Regions from separate parts of the Micromonospora purpureochromogenes genome, predicted to be linked through region 2. Evidence: riboswitches for the same ligand, from Rfam matches in the RefSeq annotation. Region 2 holds a riboswitch; each other region holds the start of a gene.
The links. A riboswitch is a leader RNA that binds a small molecule or an ion and turns the genes downstream of it on or off. The one in region 2 is predicted to bind cyclic di-AMP.
Positions count from the first base shown of each region.

Region 1: it holds a riboswitch for cyclic di-AMP, as region 2 does, so the genes downstream of both, GA0074696_RS16025 (LysM peptidoglycan-binding domain-containing protein) here and GA0074696_RS10425 (coiled-coil domain-containing protein) in region 2, are expected to answer to the same signal.
Region 3: it holds a riboswitch for cyclic di-AMP, as region 2 does, so the genes downstream of both, GA0074696_RS27315 (C40 family peptidase) here and GA0074696_RS10425 (coiled-coil domain-containing protein) in region 2, are expected to answer to the same signal.
Region 4: it holds a riboswitch for cyclic di-AMP, as region 2 does, so the genes downstream of both, GA0074696_RS22650 (C39 family peptidase) here and GA0074696_RS10425 (coiled-coil domain-containing protein) in region 2, are expected to answer to the same signal.

Region 1 is NZ_LT607410.1:3,457,465-3,461,267, forward strand. Features, by position in the region: gene GA0074696_RS16020 (peptidoglycan-binding domain-containing protein) at 1-844, opposite strand, end outside; gene GA0074696_RS32270 (hypothetical protein) at 846-971, opposite strand; cyclic di-AMP (ydaO/yuaA leader) riboswitch at 1,421-1,595, shown strand; gene GA0074696_RS16025 (LysM peptidoglycan-binding domain-containing protein) at 1,594-2,259, shown strand; gene nhaA (Na+/H+ antiporter NhaA) at 2,505-3,803, shown strand, end outside.
Region 2 is NZ_LT607410.1:2,222,947-2,226,749, forward strand. Features, by position in the region: gene GA0074696_RS10410 (PfkB family carbohydrate kinase) at 1-48, opposite strand, end outside; gene GA0074696_RS10415 (SRPBCC family protein) at 176-655, shown strand; gene GA0074696_RS10420 (hypothetical protein) at 668-1,174, opposite strand; gene GA0074696_RS10425 (coiled-coil domain-containing protein) at 1,292-2,350, opposite strand; cyclic di-AMP (ydaO/yuaA leader) riboswitch at 2,355-2,486, opposite strand; gene GA0074696_RS10430 (cation diffusion facilitator family transporter) at 2,628-3,542, opposite strand; gene GA0074696_RS10435 (HelD family protein) at 3,733-3,803, opposite strand, start outside.
Region 3 is NZ_LT607410.1:5,979,792-5,983,594, reverse strand. Features, by position in the region: gene GA0074696_RS27320 (sensor histidine kinase) at 1-137, shown strand, start outside; gene GA0074696_RS27315 (C40 family peptidase) at 341-1,429, opposite strand; cyclic di-AMP (ydaO/yuaA leader) riboswitch at 1,479-1,629, opposite strand; gene GA0074696_RS27305 (AAA family ATPase) at 2,084-3,394, shown strand; gene GA0074696_RS27300 (GIY-YIG nuclease family protein) at 3,549-3,803, shown strand, end outside.
Region 4 is NZ_LT607410.1:4,916,693-4,920,495, forward strand. Features, by position in the region: gene GA0074696_RS22645 (alpha/beta fold hydrolase) at 117-872, opposite strand; gene GA0074696_RS22650 (C39 family peptidase) at 978-1,802, opposite strand; cyclic di-AMP (ydaO/yuaA leader) riboswitch at 2,039-2,179, opposite strand; gene GA0074696_RS32330 (hypothetical protein) at 2,483-3,247, opposite strand; gene GA0074696_RS22660 (hypothetical protein) at 3,394-3,798, opposite strand.

The DNA.
Region 1 (3,803 bases), 1.2 Mb from region 2:
CGCCGACCACCCCGTCCACGGTCAGCCCCCGCATGCCCTGGTACCAGCGCACCCCGGCCTCGGTCTTCGCGTCGAAGGCGCCGCTCGCCGGGCCGCACCGCTTCGCGCCGACGAACCGCTGGACGAAGGCCACGTCGCCGCCCGTGCTGCCGCGCCGCAGCGTCCGCGAGCCCGGTCTGCCCCCGGACACCGGCGTCGCCGGCCGGCCGCTGGGCACCGACGGGGCCGGCTTGACGGCCGCGCGCAGGGCGGCCACGGTACGCGGGCCGACCACCCCGTCGGCGGTGAGCTTCCGGGTGGTCTGGAACGACCGTACCCAGGCGGTCACGGCCTGCCCGAACACCCCGTCGGCCGTCAGCCGGGCCCCGAGGCGGTTGGCGACGGCCTGCAACTCCCGGACGTCGCCGCCCCGGCAGCCGGCGCGCAGCACCCGGTCGCCCAGCCGCGCCGTCGTGGCGGTGGCGATGCCCCACGGGTGGCGGCTGTCCTCCAGGCTCCGCTGGTGGCTGACGCTGACGTGCAGGTGCTTGTCGTGCGGATTCGGCCCCGTGTACCGGGCCGGCCGGAAGCTGCGGGTACGGCTCCAGATCTTCCGGTCGTAGATGACGTACTGGGTGGACGGATGGCTGACGGCCTGCCGGACGACCAGCAGCGGGTCGATCCCGTCGACGTCCACGTCCACCGCGTTGACCGATTGATCGTCGTTGTCCGGATTGTGGTCCGAGCGGCGCGTCTGGTGACTGGCGTCGCCCAACCAGCCTTCGGACTTGCGGTCCCGCTGCGGCCAGCGGGTGTCTATCTCCTCGCGCAGCACCCGCAGCGCGGGCGCCAGGTGCACGCCCATCTCACTCCTCCTCTTCCAGCGCGGCGGCCAGGTCGAAGTCGACCTCGTCGCCGGCCAGGCTCTCCGGGTCGTCGTCCTCGTCCAGAGTGGCGACGAGGTAGTCGGTGTCGATGCTGACGGTGTCCATGAAGGTCCTTCCCCTCGCGGATGGCCGGCCGCCCCGGCCCGGGGCGGACCGTGACGGCCAGGGCGCCGGCGACCCGCATCCGGCGGTCGGCGGGCCCGACGCGTCGGCGTCGCAGCCGCGCTCTGCTCCCTACCGTCCAAGTCGGCGGCCGGGCTGCCCAGATATGCGTCGCCAATCAGCGGCAACGCTGACCGTCCGGCGGCGCGGGCCGCCGATCGAGGCCGCCTGACCAGCGAAGACGGGGAGGCGGCGGCACCTGATCCGCCGCTCGGGGCGAGGCTTTCGGCCCAGTCGTGACGGGTTCCCGACCGGCCCTTTTAGACCACCGCCACCCGACCCGCAACTCGAAGGCCGAAGCCGTCGCTCACCCGGGTGAAGAACTTCACAAGAAGTGGGCAACCGGCCCAAACAGTTCCTAACGTCGTTCGTGTTCGCGATCGCGGACACCACGGCCGGTAACGCCTAATCCATGCCGCCGGCCGGTGGGACCTTGTCAGCGGGCATGGAGCGGGGGACCCACACGTTCCTCGGTGCACGTCACCTCGGGGTGAAGCCGCCCATCGGCGGCCGGGCTCCTCGGCCCGAACCCGACAGCTCACCTCGTCGGCGTGGAGGAATCCACATGGCAACTGAACACACGGCCCGTCCCCGACGGGTCAGCTCGCGCCGCATCGCCGTCGGCACGCTCGCCGTCGGTGCGGTCACCGGGGTCGCCGCCGTCCTGGCGCCGGCGTCGCCGGCGAGCGCCGCCAGCGTCAACTGGGACGCCATCGCCCAGTGCGAGTCCGGCGGCAACTGGCACATCAACACCGGCAACGGCTACTACGGCGGCCTGCAGTTCTCGCAGAGCACGTGGTCCGGCTACGGCGGCAAGAAGTACGCCTCCCGCGCCGACCTGGCCAGCCGCGGCGAGCAGATCGCGATCGCCGAGAAGGTGCTCGACGGTCAGGGCATCGGAGCCTGGCCGACCTGCGGCCGGAAGGGCGGCTCCACCAAGAGCTACTCCACCACCTCGGAGAAGTCGCAGAAGTCGCAGCGGCGCTCCGGCTCGTCGAAGGCCACCTCCACCGAGCGGTCCTCGCGGGAGCAGCACAGCACCCGCAGCCAGCGGCGCAGCGCGCCGGCCGCGACCGGCGACGTGTACGTGGTGCGGCCGGGCGACACCCTGTCGCAGATCGCCGACGCCCGGGACCTGGCCGGTGGCTGGCAGGCGCTGTACGAGCGCAACAAGCGCGTGGTCGGCGCCGACCCGGGGCTGATCTTCCCCGGTCAGAAGCTCAGCCTCTGACCCAGCGGGCACCGTGACGACGCCCGGCCGGACGACCGGCCGGGCGTCGCCGCGTCCACGGCATGGTCGGCGCGGATTCGAGCCGCCGGCGACGGGGTACCGGGCGCACGTGGACCGGCCCGCCGGCGCGTCCGCGTCGCCGGTCGTCGGGGCCGCGGCCGGGGCGCGGGGATAGGGTTGGTCCTGGTGTGCCGGGAAGTCTGGTCGGCGATGGATGACGCGACCCCTGCCGACGAGGAGTTTCCGTGACCGACGCCACCCGGCGCCGTGCCAGCCTGTTCGCCCGACGCTCGTGGGGCGAGACCAGCCGCATCTCCGCCATTCTCCGCAAGGAGACCGTGGGCGGGGCACTCCTGCTCATCGGGGCGTTGCTGGCACTCGTCTGGTCGAACTCGCCCTGGGCGGACAGCTACCAATCGGTACGGGACTTCCGAGTCGGTCCGGCGTCCCTGCACCTCGATCTCAGCCTGGCCACCTGGGCCGCCGACGGCCTGCTGGCGATCTTCTTCTTCGTCGCCGGGCTGGAACTCAAGCGGGAGTTCGTCGCCGGCGACCTGCGTGATCCGCGTCGCGCCGCGGTGCCGGTCGCGGCGGCCGTCGGTGGGGTGATCGTGCCCGCCGCCATCTACTACCTCATCGCCGCCGGCGCAGGCGAGGGCGCGGCGAAGGGCTGGGCCATCCCGACCGCGACCGACATCGCCTTCGCGCTGGCGGTGCTCGCGGTGGTGGGCCGGCTCTTGCCCTCCGCGCTGCGCACCTTTCTGCTCACCCTGGCTGTCGTCGACGACCTGCTGGCGATCGTCATCATCGCGGTCTTCTACACCGCCGACCTGTCGGTCGGGCCGCTGCTGGGCGCCCTGGTGCCGCTCGCGGTGTTCGGGCTGCTGGTGCAGCGCCGCGTCCGGTCCTGGTGGCTGCTGCTGCCCCTCGCCGCGGTGACCTGGACGCTGATGCACGAGTCCGGCGTACACGCCACGGTGGCGGGAGTCCTCTTGGCCTTCACGGTTCCGGTGATCCGTAGCGAGGCCGCCGGTGGACCGGATGCGGGGCCTGGGCTGGCCGAGCATTTCGAGCACCGGTTCCGGCCGATCTCCGCCGGGGTGGCGGTGCCGGTCTTCGCGTTCCTCTCCGCCGGCGTCACCATCGGTGGTGTCGCCGGCCTGGCCACCGCCCTGACCGACCGGGTGGCGCTGGGCATCGTCCTCGGCCTGGTGGTCGGCAAGCCGGTCGGCATCATGGCCGCCACCTGGCTGGTCTCCCGGTTCACCCGGGCCGACCTCGACGAGGGCCTCAACTGGCTCGACGTGCTCGGCCTGGCGCTGCTCGGCGGGATCGGCTTCACCGTGTCCCTGCTCATCGGCGAGCTGGCCTTCGGCCTCGGCAGCGAACGGGACGGTCATGTGAAGGTCGCCGTGCTCGCCGGATCCCTGCTCGCGGCGCTGCTCGCGACGTTCATCCTCCGCGCCCGGACCCGCCTGTACCGGCGGGTGCACGAGCTGGAGACCGTCGACCGTGATCGGGACGGCATCCCGGACGTCTTCGAG
Region 2 (3,803 bases):
CACGGTCAGCCGTGGCGTCGGCGCGAAGACCATCACGTGCCCGCTCATCCGTCGTACCTGTCCATGCCCCGCCTCCCGTGGCCGTCGCCGGCCGGGTTCCCCGCCCGGGCACCGTCATGCCGCCTGCGATTGCCAGCCCGGCCGTCGTACGGGACGATCGGGCGACCGACGAGGGGTGGAGGATGGAGTGGTCCGGCGCGAGTCGTTCAGCTACACGGTGCAGGCGCGCTGCTCACGGGCGGACGCGGTGGCGCTGTTGAGCGATCCGGCCCGGCAGGGGGAGCTGCATCCGCTGATCGTCCGGGTGCGCCAACTGCCGACCCGCCCGGGCGCGCGGGCCAGCTACGCCATCACCGACCGGCTGGAGCTGGGGCCGCTGCGGTTCCCGGTCACCTACCAGGCCGACGTCCTGGTGATCTCCGACGACGAGATCGTCACGGTGGCCCGGCAGCAGCCCGGCACGACGGTGCGCAACCACACCCGGCTGCAGGAGGAGGGCGACGTGCTGCGGATCGACGTGGAGATCACCCTCTCCGCGCCGGCACCGCTGTTCGGGTACGCGTTCCGTCAGGCCCGCGCCGCGCACCTGGGCCTGGCCAGCCGGCTCGGCGCGGTGCTGGACCGGAAGGCCGACGGCGGCCCGGTCCCGAACTGACGCCCCGTCCACTCAGCGGCGGCCGGCCGGCGTCGCCGCCGTCCGGCGGGGCGGTGGGACGGCCCGGCGGTTGCGGCCCCACGGCTTCCAGGTGGAGATCACGGTCATGGTGACCAGCAGGCCGGTGGAGACCGCCGGCGCGACCACCACGTCGATGCGCTGGTGTGCGGTGGCGTCGGGTCCGGCGGCGGCGCGCAGGTTCGGCGTCAGCGCGAACAGCACCAGGCCGATCATCACCGTGGTGAGCACCAGCTTGACCACCACCCAGCGCCAGCGCAGCAGCCCCCAGGGGGTCAGCAGCGCGCTGGTCACGCCGACCACCCAGACCAGCACGCTCAGCGGCGCGAAGAGCCAGGTCGCCACCAGCGCCGCCGCCGGGTAGACCACCCCCGGGTCGGCGCCGCGCAGCCCGGCGATGCCGAGGGTGAGCAGCACGAGGTCCGCGCCGAGCCAGCCCAGCGCGGTCACCAGGTGCAGGGTGAGCAGGGTCTTGCGGCCGTCGGGGGAGAGTCGGGTCATGCCTCGATGCTCGCCCGGCCGGCGCGCTGCGTCGTGGGCCGGTCGACGACATCCCGGGTACGTCGACGCGCGTACGGCGGGGCCCGTCCGCCTCGGACGGGCCCCGCCACGGGTCGGTCAGTAGACCGACAGGTGCACGTGGTTGGTGTGGTCGCTGGACGGGTCCCCGCCGGCCCCGCTGTACGACTTCCACCCGCTGCTGGGCAGCCAGATCTGCCGGTACCAGATCACGTAGAGCACGGCGAGCCGGTCGGAGTTGCGGATGAAGTACGCGGCCAGGTTGTTGCCGTACGTCTTGTCGCCGCCGGTCGCGTCGCCGCCGAAGCCGCTCTGCTGCGCGGCGAAGTCGCAGGCCCGGCCCTTGGGGTGCTCACCCGACCCGCTGGGCCGGTAGCAGGAGACGTACCGGGTGAAGCCGGCCGCCTGGGCCTGCTGGAGCGCGTTGAGCATGCGCGGGGTGATGCAGCCGTTGGCCGGGGTGGGGTCGTTGACGCTGCACGACTCCGCGGGCCAGGAGCCGTCGGGGTTGCGCGGCGCCGACCTGGCGGTGGCGGTGGAGGTGCCCCGGGTGGAGCCGCTGTCGCCGGTGGCGGGCTTGTCGGCGGCGGCCACCGCCAGCGCCCGCTCGGCCTGCTGCTTGCGCTTGGCCATCACCGCGATCTGCTTGCGCTGCTCGACGATCTCCTGGTCGAGCGCGGCCCGGGTGCGGGTGGCCTCGTCGCGGGTCTGCATCAGGTTGCGCAGCTCCCGGTCCTCGTTGGAGGCGACCGTCTCCAGCGCCGCCGCCCGGTCCAGGAAGCCTTCGGGGCTGGAGCTGTTCAGCAGCGCCGACACCGGCCCGAGCCGCCCGGTCCGGTACGCCACGCCGGCGATCTCGCCGACCTTGCCCTGCCGGACGGTCAGCTCCGACTCGATGGTCTTGAGCTGGTTGCCGAGCTCCTGCTGCCGCTTGGTGGAGCGTTCCAGCGCGGCCTTGGCGTCGATCCAGCCCTTGCTGGCCGCGTCGAGCTGGGCGCGCAGCGCCGGGGTGCCGCCCTCGTCGTCGTCGCCGGGAGCGGCGGCGAGCCGGGTGGCGGGGGGAGTGGCGGTCGCCGGGACCGGCGCGGACGACACCCCGAGGGCGAGCGTCGCGACGACCGCGGCCGCCAGCCGTGCGGTGGTACGTCGTACGTGCATGCACATGTCCTTCCGTCAGCCGCCGACCGGGTTAGCTGACGGGTTCGGGACGGAAGATCCCTACCGCTGACGCGGATGCACCCCACGAACATGGTTCCCCGGCTCGCCCTGGCAGGCGATTAGGCGGCGGCCACCGCCGGCACCGGAGGGTGCCGCCTGGCGGAGGCCGGAACCGAGCCTACCGGTACGGATGTGACACCCGCCCGTTTCGTGACTGAGGGTACTGGAGTGAACCATGGTGTAGGTGACACAACGGGACAATAGGTGTCCGGTTTCGTTACCACTCGACCTGCCCGCAGGCGCCGGGGGCGGCCCCCGGCTCGATCTGGAGGGTGGCGTGCTCGATGTGGAAGTCCTCGTGCAGGGCGGTGCGGGCGGCGGCGAGCACCGTGCCGACCTCGGCGCCGGGGACCATGGTGAGGTGGGCGGAGGCGACCTCCATGCCGGAGGTGAGCGTCCAGACGTGCAGGTCGTGCACCTCGGCGACGCCGGGGACGGCGGTCAGCCGGTCGTGCACGGCGGTCACCTGGAGGTGCTCCGGGGCGGCCTGGACCAGGATGCGCACCGCCGCCCGGCCGAGCCGCCAGGTGCGGGGGAGGATGAACAGGCCGATCGCGACCGCCACCGCCGGGTCGGCCCACCACCAGCCGGTGCCGGCGATGAGCAGCGCGGCCCCGATCACGCCCAGCGAGCCGAGCAGGTCGCCGAGCACCTCCAGGTACGCGCCGCGCAGGTTGATGCTCTCCCGCGCCCCCGCGCGCAGCAGCGCGAACGCGACCAGGTTGGCCAGCAGGCCGAGCACCGCCACCGCCAGCATCGGCCCGGTCCGCACCGCCGGCGGGTCGCCGAACCGGCGGACCGCCTCGATCAGCACGTAGATCGCCACCCCGCTGAGCAGGACGGCGTTGGCGAGCGCGGCCAGCACCTCCAGCCGGTAGAGCCCGAAGGTGCGCTGCGGGTCCCGGTCGCCGTGCCGGGTGGCGGTGATGGCGGCCAGCGCCATGCCGATGCCGAGCACGTCGGTGAACATGTGCCCGGCGTCGGAGAGCAGGGCGAGCGAGCCGGTGCCGAACGCGGTGACCGCCTCGACCACCATCAGCGCGGCGAGCAGCGCGAAGGCCGCCCAGAGCCGCCCCCGGTGGCGGTGCGCCGCGTTCGCGACCGACCCGTGGTGGTCATGACCTGCGCCCACGCCCACACCCTCCGTCGCACCGGCGGCCCGAACCCAATCTATGCTCACATCGCTATGTATGCAACTAACTCCGCACGCACCCTTCACGGGCCGCACTTTCAGAGAAAGCGTGGCTGTTCCGCGCGCGAAGGCCCCTCTTTCTCTGAAAGTGCGGGCTCGAGGGCGCGACGCGCGGGGGCGGGGGTGAGGGTCAGGGGGTGGGGTCGATGGTGGTGAGGCGCTGGGTGGCGCGGGAGAGGGCGACGTAGAGGGTGCGCACGC
Region 3 (3,803 bases), 2.9 Mb from region 2:
CCGACGAACACGCCGGCGTCGGCCTCGGCCTGGCCATCGTGCACAGCATCGTCCGCGCCCACGACGGGGCCCTCGACCTCGTCCCCAGCCCCGTCGGCGGTCTCCTCGTCACGGTCCGGCTTCCCGGCACGCCGTAGGCATCGTCCCCGAGCGGGGGCCCCGTTCGGTCTGGCGCCGTTCTTGGCGATCAGGTCGGGCGCCGGCATCGACCTCCAGAGTGACGCCCCGGAGCCGGAGCACCGCCGGCGGGCTCGTGCCCGCCAACGCCGCGGTCGCCGTGGTCGTCAATCATGTCGCTTTCTTGCGATGGGTTGTGGAGCGGCGTGGATCGTCGGGCGGGTCAGCCGGGGCGGCGAGCACCGCTGTACGGCATATTCGCCAGCTGGGCCATTCGGACCACGTCCCCGGTGTGCGGGGCGTGGACGATCAGCCCGTTGCCGACGTAGATACCCATGTGATGGTGATCGGAGTAGAAGAAGACGAGGTCACCCGTGCGAAGGTTTGCTCTGCTCACCGCCACACCTGAGGTCCATTGAGAACCTGTGTAATGGTCCAGCTGCACGCCGGCAGAAGCCCACGCGTACTGGGTCAGGCCGGAGCAGTCGAACGAGTCGGGACCGTTGGCCGCCCACACGTACGGCTCCCCGATCTGATTGCACGCGGTTTTCGCCGCGACGCCGCCGCTGCCCGTGCTGGGGACGGCGGGACACTTCCCACCGATGAACAGCGAACTGGTCGACGTGATGGGTGAGGTGCTGCTCGTGGTAGCGGCTGTCTGCGCGGTGGCTGCGGCTCTGGCCGCTGCGGCGTCCGCGGCCGCCTTGGCCGCTGCGGCCTTCTCCGTGGCGGCGATCTGGCTGTGTAGCGCATCCAGCCGCTTGATCTCGGCGTCGATGGCCTTCTTGCGAGCCGCCAACTGGGCCTGCTGGCGCTGCTGTATCGCGATCAGCGCGTCGACCTTCTCCTTGTCGGCGTCGTAGCTCGCCTGCTGCGCCGACAGCCCGGTGATCTGTCGCTGCTCCGAATCTGCCACCTGATTCACGAGCGCGAGCTGATCCCCCAACGCTGTCGGCGACGAGCGGCGGGACAGCAGGGCGTTGAATGTGGAAAGCGACCTTTCCCGCTTGTAGTACCCCGCCACAATCTCCTGGACCTGGGTCCTGCTGACCTCCACCGACTTGGCGAGCGGCTCGATCCTCCGGCTCAGTTCGGCCGATCTCCGCTGGTTCGCGGCCAGTTCCGACCGGACCTTGTTGTACTGCTCGATGACGGGTTCGAGCTTTTGCCACGCCGCTTCGATCTGCTGCTGTACATCGGCGGCCGACGGTGCGGCGTGTGCGGGGGCCGCTGGCCCGACGGCCACCATGGCCGCCGCCGCGACGGCGAGGATTCTGGTGAACAGACGCGATCCGGCGGGGCGGGTGCGCACGGGTGGCAACGGTTCGGCTCCTTCCACTCGAGGCCGACGCACGTCACGGTGCACCGACCTCGACCGCCTACCGGGTTAGCTGACGGGTTCGGGCGTGGAAGGCGCCCTACCGCTGATGCGGATTCACCCCGAAACCTGCGGTGGTTCCCCGGCTCGCCTGGCGACGCCAGTGACGTCCAGCGACTCGGCGGTGGCCGTCCCGGGGTGCTCCAGGTGGAGACCGACATCCGGAACGGACGCTGACCAACATTAGTGAGGACGGCCCAAAGAAATCAACGAGCCGGCGACGCCAATTCACTGCGCTGTCAGGCGGGCACATTGGGTGCCGGAATTATGCGGACCTAAGGCTCTGCTAATCGAATTCTTAATCTTCCCTAATCTTTACCCTCAACCTGAGCGCTGTTTTTCTACAACAACCCTCAGGTGACGCTTAACCGATTTCCCGACGTCGTGGCGGCTCCATCGTCCCGTAAGTGAGCCACCCGCCGCCGGGGCTGGCCGAAACCACTTCCCGTGGGGGTCGGACGCGTTGAGGGTCTCGACGAACTGGTCGTAGTCGCCTCGCGCTTCGGCGTAGCGGAGGAACTTCACGCGCTCGACCAAGGTCGGCGGAACAGTTGCCGGTAGTGTGCGGGGCGCTGGAAGGAGGGGCCGATGCTGGGGCTGGAGGTGCCACCCGCCGTCGAAGCGGAGCGCGTCATCACCGCCGTGCTGGCAGACCTGCGCTCCGGCACCCACCGCGGCGTGGTGGTCGACTCGCCACCCGGCGCCGGCAAGTCGACCCTCGTCGTCCGCGCCGCCGTCGAGCTCGCCGCCGCCGGCGAGCCGCTGATCATCATCGCCCAGACCAACGAGCAGGTCGACGACCTCATCGACCGCCTCGCCCGCAAGGCCCCCGAGCTGCGCATCGGCCGCCTCTCCGCCGCCGACTACCGGCCGTCCGACCGGGTGAAGGCGCACGAGACGGTCAAGGTCGCCGCGAAGGTCGCCGACCTCGGCGGCCCGGCCGTCATCATCGGTACGGCTGCCAAGTGGGCCACCGTCACCGGGGGTTCCTGGCCGTGGGCGATCGTCGACGAGGCGTACCAGATGCGCTCGGACGCCCTGCTGCGCGTGGCCGGCCGGTTCGAGCGGGCGCTGTTCGTGGGCGACCCGGGCCAGCTCGACCCGTTCTCCACCGTCGAGACCGCGCGCTGGACCGGCCTGACCTGGGATCCGATGCAGTCGGCGGTGGCGGTGCTGTTGCGGCACAACCCCGAGCTGCCCGTCCACCGTCTGCCCGTGTCGTGGCGGCTGCCGGCGTCGGCGGCGCCGGTGGTCGCGGCGGCGTTCTACCCGTTCACCGGCTTCCGCGCGGGCACCGGCCCCGACGACCGGGCGTTGTCGTTCACCGAGCCCGGACCGGGGGACGCGCTCGACGCGGCGGTCGAGTTGGCCGCCACCACCGGGTGGGCGCTGCACGAACTGCCGGCCCGGCACACCCTGCGCACCGACGCGGAGGCGGCCTCGGCGTGCGCCGCGCTGGCGCTGCGGGTGTTGCGGCGGGGAGCTGTCGCCGTCTCCGAGCACGCGCCGGCCGGCGCGCCGGTCACCGCCGACCGGATCGCCGTCGGGGCCGCGCACCGCGACCAGGTCGCGGCCATCCGTGCCCACCTCGGCGAGGCCGGGGCGGGCGTCACCGTCGACACCGCCAACCGGCTCCAGGGCCGCGAGTACGACGTGACGATCGTGCTGCACCCGCTCTCCGGGCGGCGGGACGCCAAGGCCTTCCACCTGGAGTCGGGGCGACTCTGCGTGCTGGCGTCCCGCCATCGGCACGCCTGCGTCGTGGTGGCGCGGGCGGGCATCGGCGAGCTGCTGGACGCCCACCCCTCGACCGAGTCGGTGCACCTCGACGTTCCAGTCAAGTTCCCGGACGGCTGGGCCGCGAACCAGACGATGCTGGCGCACCTGGGAGCGTCGTAGTCCGCCAGGGGCGGCGATCCTCACGGCGGAGGCCGCCGACCAAATCGCCCGGCGGAGGACAAGGGAACGGAACTGGGCCACAGTCGGTGGATGACCAGCCCTGAAGGCAGGCGGCGGGGCTGCCGGACGGCGCCTTCCTCGCTACCGTCCGGGGATGACCGAGATCGCGTACGGCGACCTGCTCGCCGGCTTCACGCCTGCCCTGCCGTACACGATGGACACGGCGGAGGGCGCCCCCCGCGCGGCCGGTGTCCACGTGGTGCTCGCGGGCGACACCGTCCTCTACGTCGGCCGCACCGGGAACCTGCGGGACCGGCTGCGCCAGCACCTGACTGGCAACCGGGGTTCGTCGGTGCTGCACGACCAGATCGGCCAGGAACTCGACCGGACCGGGCCGGTGGCGACGGCC
Region 4 (3,803 bases), 2.7 Mb from region 2:
GTACACCAAGCGCCGTGGCGAGGTCCGGTGTGGACGGCGAGCTCGGACGTCCAGGTCGGCAGGTGGTTCCGAGCCGCACGCGACCTGCGGCGGCGACGCCCGCCGTTCGCAACCGGTCACAGGTACGGGTCGAGCAGGGCCAGCACCGCCGCCGGGTCCTCCACGTGCGCGTTGTGGCCGAGGCCGGGCAGGGTCGCCACCGGCTCGCCCAGCTCGGCGAGCTGCGCGTCGCTGACCATCGGGTCGTGCTCGCCCCGGGCCAGCAGCACCGGGACGTCGGTGGCGGCCAGCAGGGCCGGCAGCTCCGGCGCGCCCACCGCGAAGGCGGCCTGGTCCATGGCCAGCCGCCAGCGGCCGTCCTCGGCACGCAGCCCCGCGTCGACCACCGGGTGGTCCGGCGCGAAGAGCCCGCCGAGACCGGCCACCTTCAGGTAGCGGCGGGCCGCCTCGTCCCGGGTGGCGAACCAGGTCACCGGGCGCTCCGCCAGCTCGCGTGCCTTCGCCAGCTCGGCCGGCGACCAGACCGCCTTGATGCCCAGCCCGACCACCGCGTCCACCGGGAGCCCGGCGTCGCGGGCGGCCAGCGCCAGCGCGACCACCCCGCCGAGGGAGTGGCCGAGGACGACCAGCCGGTCACCCGGGCGGGCACCCTCGGCCACCGGGCCGAGCCCCGCCGCGACCTGCGTCGCGAACCCGGGGAAGGAGTAGCCGGGCAGCGGCGGCGAGAAGCCGTGGCCGGCCAGGTCCGGCGCCAGCCAGCGGCCCGGCCAGCGGTGTTCCAGCAGCGGCGCCCAGGGCAGCCACACGTCGCCGGTGGCGCCCATCCCGTGCAGCAGCAACAGCAGCCGGCGGGTACCCGAGTCGTCGGTCATGGGCCGCAGTGTGCCACCGCCCGGTTCCGCCGCGCGAGACCCGTGCCAACGGCGACGGGCACCGGCCCCCAGGGGAGCCGGCGCCCGTGCGTGCGACGGTGTGGATCAGGCGGAGTAGCCGCGGGTGGCGATCCAGTTCGCCAGGTCGATGGTGCTGAGCCAGTACGACGGCAGGTTCGGGTCCGCCGAGTCGGCGATCCGGACGGTGCGGCCGTCGTTCTTGTAGCCGACCACCGCGATGTAGTGGCCGCCCGGGAAGGAGTGCCAGCCGCCGTCGGTGTCGGTGGCGGTCCCCGCCACGTTCGCCACGACGCCCCGGCCGTCGGTGATCGCCGCGACCACGTCGGCCTGGAGCCGGTCGATCTGCGCGGAGCTGGGGGTGCCCTGGAACATCCGGGTCCGGTACGGGTCGCCCTTGACGATCTGGTTCAGGACCCGGGTGGTGTCCAGCGCCGAGTTGGTGCCCATCTCGGTGGTGCCGAGCGGGCCGGCCAGCTCGTCCTGGGTCCGCTCGACGCCAGAGGCGCTGAGCGCGTTGCGCACCGCGGCCGGACCGCAGTTGTAGTAGGTGGTCTGCGCCTGGTAGTCGTAGCGGAGGACCTTGGTCGACGGCGGCTTGGGGGCCGCCTTGCGGGTCAGGTCCGGGTCCGCCTTGGCCTTGGTGGCGCTCGCCGACGCCGAGGGGCTGGCCGAGGGCGACGGGCTGGCGGACGGCGCGGCGACGCGGGCCTGGCTGCGGGTCGCGACGTCGTCCAGCCGGGGCGCCACCTCGGCGACGGCGGCCGAGGCCTGCTGGCGGGCGGGCGCCTCGTCGGCGAGCAGCGTGCTGGCGCCGGAGACGAGCACGAGCGCGGCGGCCGAGCCGGCGACCAGCTGGTACGGCCGCTCGGTGGCCAGGCGTCGCAGCTGCCGCTTCAGGGTGTGCTTCACGTGTTTTCCTCCACGGTACGAGGGCGGGAGCGGCGTGCCGGACCGGCGCGTGACGGAACGTCACGCGCGGTGTCAGAACCGGTGTGCGAGGCCGCTCGGCGGGGGTGCGCCCGGTCGGTGACCGGGCGTCGGGATGGGGCCGGTATCAGCGCGCGAGGGCGCGGCGGACCGGCACGAACACCCCGGTACCGAGGTGGAGAGCAAGCCGAGGAATGCGAGGGGACAGCAAAAGCTGGAACTCCTTCCGACACCGCCTACCGGGTTAGCTGACGGATTCGGGCGGGAAGAGCGCCCTACCACGGGCCGTGGCCCGCGGATTCACCCCGGACGTGCATGGGTCCCCGGTTCGTGAAATCACGATTTAGCGGGTCGGCGCGGCGTCGCCTCTTGCGATCGGAAACCGCACCGGACCCGGGCGACACTACTGGTCGGTCACCTGTCGGCCAAGCGCCGCCAGCTGCGTAAACATGATCAGGGCGACAAATTTGCCGTACAGTTCGGCACTGACGTCACTCAATGGGACAGGCGGTTGTTCCGGGACCGTCGGGCCACAACCGGACAGCGCGGCGGCAAACCCCGCCGATCGTCGCGATCGATGTCACCGGCTGTGACCGGATGACCGGTTTCCTGGTTGTCGTGACGCGACTCACGGAAATACGGGTAACAATTCGGTCGCGTCCTCAGCCCACCCGGGCCGGCCGCCACCGTGCCGCGAGCGCCGTCCGCGCCGTCGCCGTCGCCGTCCGCTGGGCCGGGAGCCGCGCCGGACGCAGCCGCTCCGCCGCCGCGTACGTCTCGACGGCGAGCGCGCGGGCCGCCTCGGCGGCCAGTTCGGCGTCCCGCCACGCCGACCGCTCCCGCCCGGCCGCCGCCCGGTACGCGTCCCGCCGGCCGTCGCGTACCCCCCGGGCCAGCAGCACCTCCTGCTCGACGGGGTGCCGCCGGGGGTCCCAACCGTCCCGGTGCGCGAAGACGTCCCGCAGCCGCTCCACCGGCAGCTCGCCGCGCCAGTGGGCCGCCACCGTCGCCTGGTGCAGCCACCGCTCCCGGCCCGCGTACTCGGCCGGCGTACGCGGGGTACGCGGGGCGGGCAGCGCGGCGGCGCCGCCGAACCGGCGGGCGGCGGTCTCCGCCTCGTCGTACGCCGTCCAGGCCCGGTCCACCTCCTCCTGGGCGGCCAGCCAGGCATCCCGCCGTCGGCGCGCGGTCTGGGCGGCGCCCGCCGCGGCGACGGCGACCTCCTCGGCGTACCGGCGCAGGTCCGCCAGTTCGGTCGCGGGGTCGGCGGCCGGGGACGGGTCGACGACCGGCTCGTCGGGGGCCGGATCCCGCTCGGGGCGGGCGACCAGCACGGTGAGCACGGTCAGGGCGAGCACGAGCAGGGCCGACCAGATGGCGGCGGCGGTCGGGACCTCGACGAGGAACTGGTAGAGGACGGTGTTCACGGTGGGCACCTCCCGGAAGCGGGATGCGGAAAGAGGAGTCCCACACCGGCCCGGGCGACGGGCGAGGCCGGGGGCGGCGCCGCGTGCCGGGGGCGGGTGCGGTGGTGAGTTTCTAAGGCGCGGTCGCGGGTGGCCCCGCGTGGCGGTCAGTCGACCGGCGGGGCGCGGGGACCGGCCGCGCCGGCGGCGAGCCCGGTCAGGGGCAGCGGCGACGCGGTGACCGGATGGGCCGGCCGGCCGGCCGGGTCGATCGAGGTGACCGAAGCGGGCGGGGCGGGCGGGGCGACGAACGCGCGGCCCGCGCTCTGGGCGTCCCCCGCGGCGATCGTCACGGCGGGGACGGCGGCCGCCCGGACGGCGGACCCGTCGGGCACCGCCAGGTCGGCGAGGACCGGGGCGGCGGCCGGGCTCGGGGCGGCGGAGAGCGCGCCGGCATCCGGCACGGCCGGACCGCCGAGGGAGAGCGCGACCGCCAGGGCGAGGCCGGTCAGCAGCCGGGAACTCCAGCGCGCCACCCACCACAGAGGACTGGTGAGCGCGACCGGGAGCACGGCAA